Regions from separate parts of the Variovorax sp. YR752 genome, predicted to be linked through region 1. Evidence: predicted binding sites of a transcription regulator. Region 1 holds the regulator's gene; each other region holds the start of a gene.

The links. The regulator sigma-54, encoded in region 1, starts transcription at its own class of promoters, with help from an activator protein. The targets are predictions, from matches to a motif close to TGGCANGNAANCTGCTTT.
Region 2: nifE (nitrogenase iron-molybdenum cofactor biosynthesis protein NifE) is a predicted target of sigma-54. The motif match lies at 1,817-1,834, and genes of this name have one in related genera.
Region 3: AAG801_RS11300 (pilin) is a predicted target of sigma-54. The motif match lies at 1,927-1,944, and genes of this name have one in related genera.

What each region holds. Positions count from the first base shown of each region.
Region 1 is NZ_CALRZC010000070.1:31,480-34,736, forward strand. Features, by position in the region: gene AAG801_RS17995 (phospholipase D family protein) at 1-643, opposite strand, end outside; gene rpoN (RNA polymerase factor sigma-54) at 654-2,246, opposite strand; gene lptB (LPS export ABC transporter ATP-binding protein) at 2,264-3,061, opposite strand; gene lptA (lipopolysaccharide transport periplasmic protein LptA) at 3,058-3,257, opposite strand, start outside.
Region 2 is NZ_CALRZC010000053.1:1,050-4,306, forward strand. Features, by position in the region: gene AAG801_RS14715 (LysR family transcriptional regulator) at 1-438, opposite strand, end outside; gene AAG801_RS14720 (protocatechuate 4,5-dioxygenase subunit alpha) at 522-863, shown strand; gene AAG801_RS14725 (class III extradiol dioxygenase family protein) at 876-1,715, shown strand; gene nifE (nitrogenase iron-molybdenum cofactor biosynthesis protein NifE) at 1,865-3,257, shown strand, end outside.
Region 3 is NZ_CALRZC010000036.1:11,381-14,637, reverse strand. Features, by position in the region: gene AAG801_RS11310 (hypothetical protein) at 1-204, shown strand, start outside; gene tfpZ (TfpX/TfpZ family type IV pilin accessory protein) at 507-1,241, opposite strand; gene AAG801_RS11300 (pilin) at 1,346-1,870, opposite strand; gene AAG801_RS11295 (3',5'-cyclic-nucleotide phosphodiesterase) at 2,072-2,875, opposite strand; gene AAG801_RS11290 (adenylate/guanylate cyclase domain-containing protein) at 2,905-3,257, opposite strand, start outside.

The DNA of each region.
Region 1 (3,257 bases):
CGAAGGTGTCGAGATCGATGAAGTTCTGGCCCGAGGTGCGGCGGAAGTACTGGTTGCCGATGTTGCGCCCGCCCGCCACCGCCATCGCGCCGTCGGCGATGAAGAGCTTGTTGTGCATGCGGCGATTGACGCGGCTGAAATCGAACAGCGAAGCGGTGAAGCGCCTGAGCAGGCTGCCGCGCCCGGCCGGGAACGGATTGAACAGGCGCAGCTCGACGTTCGGCGTGGCAGCCAGGCCGAGCAGCAGCTCGTCTTCGCCGGACGTGTACAGGTCGTCCATCAGCAGGCGCACGCGCACGCCGCGCTGGGCCGCGTCGCGCAGGGTGCGCAGCAGGTAGCGGCCGGTCTCGTCGTTCTCGATCTGGTAGTACTGCACGTCGAGCGTGCGCTGCGCGCGGCGCGCGAGCTGCAGCCGCGTGTCGAAGGCGAAGTCGCCGCCGGGCATGAGGCGAAAGCCGCTGAGGTCGGGGTCGGGCTGCGAGGCCAGCGCGATCTTGCCGAGCGCAGTGTCGGCCGAGACGGCGATGGCCTGGGTGGGCGCGCGCGGCGCTTCGTCGGGCAGCGTGGCGCAGCCGGTGAACAGCAACACGGTTGCGATGACGACAACCCAATGCCCACAGCGCGACAGCAGGCGATGGGTCATCGTGGGCTTTCTACAGGGCCTTGCGCAGGTTGGCGGGCGCGATGCGCAGCGCCTCGCGGTACTTGGCCACGGTGCGGCGCGCGCACTCGATGCCCTGCTCCTTCAGCATCTCGGAAATCTGGCTGTCCGACAGCGGCTTCTTGATGCTCTCGGAACTCACGAACTGCTTGATGAGCGCGCGCACCGCAGTGCTCGACGCGTTGCCGCCGGTCTCGGTGCCCAGCGCCGAGCCGAAGAAGTACTTGAGCTCGACCGTGCCAAAGGGCGTCGACATGTACTTGGCCGTGGTCACGCGCGAGATGGTCGATTCGTGCAGGCCCAGTTCGTCGGCAATCTCGCGCAGCACCAGTGGGCGCATGGCCAGCTCGCCGTGCACGAAGTAGCTCTTCTGCCGCTCGACGATGGCGTTGCTCACGCGCAGGATGGTGTCGAAGCGCTGCTGGATGTTCTTGATGAACCAGCGCGCCTCCTGCAGCCGCTGCGACAGCGCCTGGCTGCCCTCGCCCTTGTGCGCCTTGAGCGCGCCGGCGTAGATGTCGTGCACGCGCAGGCGCGGCATGACCTCGGGGTTCAGCATGACGCGGAACTTGATGTTGGTGCCGCGGCCCGTCTTGGTGACGATCACGTCGGGCACGACGATGTTGCGCTCGACGTCCACGAAGCGGCGGCCCGGCTTGGGCTCCAGGCGCGCAATGATCTGCAGCGCCGAGCGCACCAGCTCTTCGTTGGTGCGCGTGAGCGTGGCCAGGCGCTTGAAGTCGCGCCGCGCGAGCAGCTCCATCGGCTGCTTGCAGATCGCGATGGCGGTCTTGCGGATGAGCGCTTCGGCCTCGGTCTCGTCTTCGTTCGCGAGCGCCTTCAGCTGGATGCTCAGGCATTCGCCGAGGTCGCGCGCGCCGACGCCGACGGGCTCCAGGCTCTGCAGCAGGCCGAGCGCCACCTGGAAGTGGTGCACCAGGTCGTCGAACTGGTCGTTGTCGTCGCCTGCCAGGCCCGAGGCCAATGCGGGCAGCGAGTCTTCGAGGTAGCCGTCGTCGTTGAGCGATTCGATCAGGAAGCGCAGCGCGGCGCAGTCGTTTTCGTTGAGCCGCAGGGTCAGCGCCTGGCGGTGCAGGAACGACTGCAGCGACTCCTGGCTGCGCGCAAGTTCGGTGGCGTCGGCACGTTCGTCGTCGCCGAGGTTGTTCTGGCGTGCGGGCGCATCGCTGCCCCACTCGCTGTCGTCGGGCGCCATCTCGACGGTGCCGTCGCCTTCCCAGTCGGGCTCGCGCTCGGTGATCTCGGCGGCGGGGCCGTCGGAGTCGGGGGTCGAGGTGGTTTCGCTCGAAGTGGTCGTCGCGCTGGAGGCCGGCACCGGGGCGAAATCGCCCTCGCCGGTGTCACCGCCATCGTCGCGCGGCACGGGCGTGTCGACAGCATCGAGCCCGAACTCCTCGCGCGCGGCTTCTTCCGCGGTGCGTTCGAGGAACGGGTTCTCGTCCAGCATCTGCTCCACCTCCTGGCTCAGTTCGAGCGTGGAAAGTTGGAGCAGGCGAATGGACTGCTGCAGCTGCGGCGTGAGCGCCAGATGCTGCGAGACGCGAAGGGACAGCCCTTGCTTCATGAGGACGCGCCCCTCCCTTACATGCGGAAGTGCTCGCCCAGGTACACCCTGCGTACCTCGGCGTTGTCGACGATCTCCGAGGGTGTGCCTTGTGCCAGCACGTGCCCGTCGCTGATGATGAACGCGTGATCGCAGATGCCCAGCGTTTCACGCACGTTGTGGTCGGTGATGAGCACGCCGATGCCGCGCTCTTTCAGGAAACTGATGATCCGCTGGATCTCGATCACGGCAATCGGGTCGATGCCGGCGAAGGGCTCGTCCAGCAGGATGAAGCGCGGCTGCGTGGCCAGCGCGCGTGCGATCTCGACGCGGCGGCGCTCGCCGCCCGACAGCGCGAGCGCAGGCGAATCGCGCAGGTGGTCCACGCGCAGGTCGGACAGCAGGTCGGCCAGTCGCTCTTCGGTGGCCTGCTTCGACAACGGCACCATGCGGCCGTTGGCGTCGGGCTCGCGCTGCAGCTCGAGCACGGCACGCACGTTTTCCTCGACCGTGAGCTTGCGGAAGATCGAGGCTTCCTGCGGCAGGTAGCTCAGGCCCATGCGCGCGCGGCGGTGAATGGGCATGTGGGCGATGGGCTCGCCGTCGATGGTGATCTCACCAGCGTCGGCGCGCACCAGCCCGACGATCATGTAGAACGAGGTGGTCTTGCCCGCGCCGTTGGGGCCGAGCAGTCCGACGACTTCGCCCTTCTGCACATCGAGCGAGACGTCTTTCACGACCGTGCGGCTGCCGTAGCTCTTCTTGAGGCCGCGCGCCACGAGGCGGCTGCCGGGGACGCCGTCGGCGGTCGTCTGGGTTCCTGCGGTTTCGATCACTTGCGCCCTTCCCCTTCGGGGCTGCCGCCCAGCGTGGTGCTCGGGCGCAGCCCCGCGCCAGGCGCGGGGGTGGGTGCCAGAGCCGCGGGCTTCTTGCCGCCGGCTGCCGGTGCGGAGCCGCCCGCCGCCGGGGCCGCGGCGGCCTTCGGCGTGAGGATGGCCTTCACGCGGCCACCGCTGCCCCCCGAGACGCCGG
Region 2 (3,257 bases), on a different contig from region 1:
TTGCTCGCGAAGCAGCGGTGGCTGCGGGGCGCCCGAAGGCCAGATGCGCAGCCGTGCGCCGGGGCATTCCTGCCGGAGGCGCGCCAGCAGCGGCGGCACCAGCAGGTCGCGTTGAAGGTCGTTGGCGGCCAGCGTGATCGTGCCCTTCCAGCGCGCCGGCGCGAAGCCGGCGGCATGGCTGAACGCGCGCATCTCGTCGAGCAGCGCGCGCGCCCGATGTGCCAGCGCCTCGGCCTGTGCGGTGGCCACGATGCCGCGGCCCGCGCGCACGAACAGCGCATCGCCGGTGATGGCGCGCAGCTTGTCGAGCGCGTGGCTGACCGCCGACTGCGTCAGGCCGAGCCGCCGCGCGGCGTGCGTGATCGAGCCTTCCTCGTGCACCGCGAGCAGCAGCTGCAGGCCGTGCCCGTCCAGATCCAAATGATCGAAGTCGCTCATGAGTCACATGAAGAGACATCGCTTTATCGCATGAGAGGTCTTTTCGATACTGACCTTCGTCAACACGAGACCAGGAGACAGGCATGAGCTACGACATCCCCGGCACGACGCTGTTCGATGGCGGACAGGCGCGCAAGGGCTATGCGCTGAACAAGATGTGCTACTCGTTCAACGACAAGGCCAACCGCGACGCCTTCGCGGCCGACGAGGAGGGCTACTGCGCCCGCTTCGGCCTGAACGCGCAGCAACGCGAGGCGATCGCTGCGCGCAACGTGCTGCAGCTGATCGCCGCCGGCGGCAACGTCTACTACCTGGCCAAGTTCGCCGGCATCTTCGGCCTGGACGTGCAGGACCTCGGCGCCCAGCAGACCGGCATGACCAAGGATGCGTTCAAGGCCAAGCTGGCGGCCTACGCCCAGCAGTGAGGGAGACGCATCATGGCCAACATCGTCGGCGCCATCACCACCTCGCACGTGCCTGCCATCGGGCGCGCGATCGCCAGGAACCTGCAGGCCGATCCGTACTGGAAGCCCTTCTTCGACGGCTGGCCGCCGGTGCACCGCTGGCTCGACAGCGTCAAGCCGGACGTGGCGGTGGTCTTCTACAACGATCACGGACTGAACTTCTTCCTCGACAAGATGCCCACCTTCGCGATCGGTGCGGCGCCCGAGTACCGCAACGCCGACGAAGGCTGGGGCATCCCGCAGGTGCCGGCCTTCCAGGGCGAGCAGGATCTCTCGTGGCACCTGATCGAATCGCTGGTGGCCGACGAGTTCGACGTGGTCAGCTGCCAGGAGATGGAGGTCGATCACGCCTTCACGCTGCCGATGGCGCTGATGTACCCCTCGCAGGCCTGGCCGGTGAAGGTGGTGCCGGTGTGCATCAACACCGTGCAGTTCCCGTTGCCGTCGGCCAGGCGCTGCTACGCGCTGGGCGAAGCCGTCGGCCGTGCGGTACGGGCCTGGAAGAGCGACGCGCGCGTCGTGGTGCTCGGCACCGGCGGCCTCTCGCACCAGCTCGACGGTGAGCGAGCCGGCTTCATCAACAAGGACTTCGACCTCGCCTTCATGGAGAGCCTGCTGCACGACCCGCGCTGGGCCACGCAGTTCGACTCGACGCAACTGGTGGAGAAGGCCGGCACGCAGGGCGTGGAACTGCTGATGTGGCTGGCCGCGCGTGCGGCGCTGGGCGAGCGCGCGACGAGCGTGCACCGGAACTACCACATCCCCATCTCCAACACGGCCTCCGGCCTGATGGTGATGGCGCCGGCGGCCTGAGCCGCGCGTCGTTCGCTTTGTCGCAAATCCGCCAACGCGGCGGGTGCGGCCGCAGCGGCCCAAGTCCTTGATTCATCAGGGTTTGGGCCGCTGGCCCATGGTGGCATCGTTTCTGCAATGCAGCCTGCCAACCGCCACGGGAGGCCCGCATGACTGCATCGCTCAACGCCAAGATCGCCCAGGTCTTCGACGAGCCCGGCTGCGACATCAACCAGAAGAAGTCGGACAAGGAGCGCAAGAAGGGCTGCACCAAGCAGCTCACGCCGGGCGCCGCGGCCGGCGGCTGCGCCTTCGATGGCGCGAAGATCGCGCTGCAGCCGATCGTCGACGTGGCGCACCTGGTGCACGGGCCGATCGCCTGCGAGGGCAACAGCTGGGACAACCGGCACAGCGCGTCCAGCGGCGCGAGCACCTACCGCAGCGGCTTCACCACCGACATCAACGAGTTCGACGTCGTCTACGGCGGCGAGAAGCGCCTGTTCAAGGCGATCCGCGAGATCGTCGAGAAGGTCAACCCGCCGGCGGTGTTCGTCTACCAGACCTGCGTGACGGCGATGATCGGCGACGACGTCGAGGCGGTCTGCCAGCGCGCTTCGGCGAAGTTCGGCACGCCGGTCATCCCGGTCAACTCGCCCGGCTTCGCGGGGCCGAAGAACCTGGGCAACAAGCTCGGTGCCGAGGCGCTGCTCGACCATGTGATCGGCACGATCGAGCCCGAGTTCACGACGCCGTACGACATCAACATCATCGGCGAGTACAACCTGTCGGGCGAGCTCTGGCAGGTCAAGCCGCTGCTCGATGCACTGGGCGTGCGCGTGCAGTCGTGCATCTCCGGTGACGGGCGCTACCGCGAGATCGCCTCCGCCCACCGTGCGCGCGCCAACATGATGGTGTGCAGCAAGTCGATGATCAACGTCGCCACGCGCATGCAGCAGCGCTGGGGCATCCCGTACTTCGAGGGTTCGTTCTACGGCATCAGCGACATGAGCACCACGCTGCGCGAGATCGCGCGGCTGCTTGTCGAGCGCGGCGCGCCGGCCGAACTGCGTGACCGCGCCGAGGCGCTGATCGCCGCCGAGGAGGCGCGTGCCTGGGAGCGCATCCGCGCCTACCGCGAGCGGCTCGCCGGCAAGAAGGTGCTGCTGATCACCGGCGGGGTGAAGAGCTGGTCGGTGGTCTCCGCCTTGCAGGAGGCCGGGCTGCAGGTGGTGGGCACGAGCACGAAGAAGAGCACCAAGGAAGACAAGGAGAAGATCAAGGAGATCATGGGCCTGAGCGCCGATGACAGCGCGCACATGATCGACGACATGACGCCGCGCGAGATGTACGCGATGCTGCGCGACGCCAAGGCCGACATCATGCTCAGCGGCGGGCGCAGCCAGTTCGTCGCGCTGAAGGCGCGCATGCCCTGGATGGACATCAACCAGGAGCGCCACCACGCCTTTGCCGGCTACGAGGGCATGGTCACGATGGTGGCCGAGATCGACAAGGCGCTGTTCAACCCCGTGTGGGAGCAGGTGCGGGCGGCGGCGCCTTGGGAAC
Region 3 (3,257 bases), on a different contig from region 1:
GTCATCACCATCGTCGTCACCGTCACGCGCATGCAGCAACTCGCCTGCGGCGTCGCACACCAGTTCACGCGGTGTCTCGCGATCGGTTTGGGCCATCCGCGCGGCTGGCCCAGTAGTTCGTCCAGCGCGAACACCCATTGCCTGCGCGCGGCCAGCAGTTCGTCTTCCAGCGGCAGCACCACCTGCACGTGGGCCTGGCGGTAGGTGCCGATGCCGTCATGCCACGCCGCCAGCGTCTGGCGGGCCTTCTCGTTCTGGCGGATCAGGGTGTTGAAGCACTTCTGCGGCCGCGTCAATGCGGGCCGACTTCACTGGGGAGATTTGCAGGGCTTGGGGCGCATCTGGCGGATTCGGAATCGACGGCTGAAGACCGCATTGTCGATGAGCGCCTGCGCGTCGGCGCTCCGAAACGAGCCGAGCCTTTGCACCAAAATGACGCAGCTGGAAATTGAATTCTGCCCCTCTATTTTCTGACCCCTATTCTTCAATGCATAAATTTTATGCATTTACCTCCAAGGTTTCAGATTCACAATTGCTAGTGGCGTCCCAAGCTCTTTCTTCATCAGCACTGCCATCGCCTTGTTTTTTGCCACAAGAGGAAGCCAAGCATTGGCTTCTGGCCACTTCTCCAAAGCAACCGCATACGCTTCGGAATCATTAAGTTGGAGCAGTTCACTCAATGGACGAGATTTCATTATGACCTCTGGAGTCACCTGCTCCATTGGCACATACAAATCGGGACGTTGAGCCAGATCAGCTCCGCCAGTCGTCGACTCCAGAATCAGTTGATTGCGCTTTTCCCTATCACTTGGAATTAATGAAGCGACCCATCGTGGCCCGCCCCAGGGGATGCTTCTAAATTCCGGGCTAGCAATTTTTAAAAATCTTCCTTCCAGCTCATTAGCCTGTCCGACATCAAATCGATCGACGCTAAAAACAATCCATGCGGGTCGCGAAATAGCTATTGCATGAAACCCGTAGGAAAAAGCGCCCATCTGCAAAACAAGAATACAAGCAAGATCCAATTTGAGACTTTTTTTGTTTGGCCGGAAAACAATAAAAGTCAGAAGAGGGCCAATCACCACATCAATAGCAATGAGAAGCAAAAAAATCTTACCCACACCCACAGCCTCCGCTAACGGAGAGGGGTACCAAATAAGATAAACAACGGCCATGGCGCTGGCCGCCAGAAATGCCGAAAGGGCAACATGAATTCCAAATGCCAGAATCCTATTTCTCATGAAGCCTCAGCCATCTTCAAAATTAAAACCACACTTCAATTTTTCCAATGAATTTAAAGTAAAAAAAAGAGCGCCGAAGCGCTCTTCTTATATCAGTCAACCAATCAACGGCAAGCTGCGGGTGCAAAGCGCACAGGCAGAGTAGCTGCTGCGGTAACTGCCGGAGAGACTACCGTCGCAACGGTATCCGAATGGCACTGCCACTGGATCGCATCTGCGGGGGGAGTAAATGCAGCCGTGGCATCGGGCAGAGCGGAAACAGCGCCAGCAACGCCAGTGTAGGGAACGAGCACCAAAGTACCATTGCCTGCACGGGCGGTGTATGTGATGGTCGTTTGACCAGTCACTGCCGCGATGACGATAGACGTCACGTTTTGAGATGCCGAGGGGGCATTGAAATTGGAAGAGTAGCCGTTCGTACTGTCTTGACCGGACGAAAGAATGTCTGCGACGTGTACTTTGGCGGCACCGGCACCAACGAGACCTTCAGATACTCGAGCACGCACTGTGTAGTCCTGATACGCCGGCAGAGCCACAGCGGCCAAGATACCGATGATCGCCACAACGATCATCAACTCGATCAGGGTGAAACCCTTTTGCACATTGCGTGCGATAGAACGACGGTTCATTCATTAACTCCAGGTTGGTTTGTAAAGCCCGGGAACCAGCCCGGAGCGGGGTAACTTCCGCAGCATCCGTGCCACCCGGCTTCCCCACCCTGCAGCCCTCGATCGGGCCGTCTTTGGTCACAAGTTGGTTACATGATGTGACACAACTCGCACTCAGATGCCAATTGTGTCGACAAATTTGTCATGCCCGACCGGGCTCTGTCAGAAGGTCAGCACCCCGTTCGCCTTGAGCCAGCGGATGTCCCGCTGCGCCAATCCGGCCACCTCGCGCCCCGCCAGCATCTCGATCTGGCTCATGATTTCTTCGGTCTCTGCGGGCTTGGTGTGGGTGATGTAGATCGGGTACTGCTTGCCCGGATCGATCTGCGCCAGCTCGTGCGCCAGCGCCACCGGCGACAGGTGCAGGCTGCGTTCGGCCAGGGCTTCCTCGCGGGAGCTGAAGGCGGTCTCGATGACCAGCATCGCCACGTCGATCGCGTTGATGCGCTCCCAGAAGGGCGGGTTGCGTTCGGTGTCGCCGCTGAAGACCCAGTGGGCGCCGCCTTCGGCCCGGCGTATGGCGAAGCCGCAGGCCGGCACGGTGTGGACTGCCGGCAGCACTTCGATCATCTTGGGGGCGCCGCTTCCCAGCGCGAGGCGTTGCCCGACCGTGATCTCGTGAAAGCTCACGAAGGGCGATTCGGGGCTGGGAATGCGCTCGAAATTCGGCCAGATGACGTTGTTGAACACATGCGCCCGCAGCGCGTCGATGGTGGCGGCCAATGCATGCACGCGCAGCGGCCGGGTGCGGCGGCTGCCGACGGCGTCGAGCATAAGGGGCAGGGCGGCGATGTGGTCGAGGTGCGAATGGGTGAGCACCACGTCGTCGATGGCGGCCATCTCGTCGAGGGTGAGATCGCCGACGCCTGTACCGGCGTCCACGAGCAGGTCCGCATCGACCAGGAACGAGGTGGTGCGGCAGTCCTTGGCGATGGCGCCCGAGCAACCCAGCACGCGTACCTGCATGGTGGAAGACCTCTTGTGTGCGTCTGACATTATTTGGTGTCGAACCGGGTGGCGCCGTCCCAGTCCGGGTCTTGCGGGCGTAGCGCCATCGAGGCTAAACGCTGGGCATAGAGCTGGTAAAGGACTTTTTTGGCATCCGCGGCGAGCAGGGGAGCCAGCAAGTTTCGGCCCAGCGCCCAATCCTGGCGGCGGTAGGCGGCGAGCACCTGGCTCCATCGGTCGAGTTGCTGCCGCGTGGTGTCCTGCGCCTCGGCGCCGGCCTGCGCCGAAAGCGGGGTGTAGATGGCGACGGCCTGGGCCTTGCCCTTGACGCGCACGCTGTCGAGCTCCTGCCAGACGAAGCCGGGGGCCGCTTCGCGGGTCGCGCCGCTGGCCACGATCT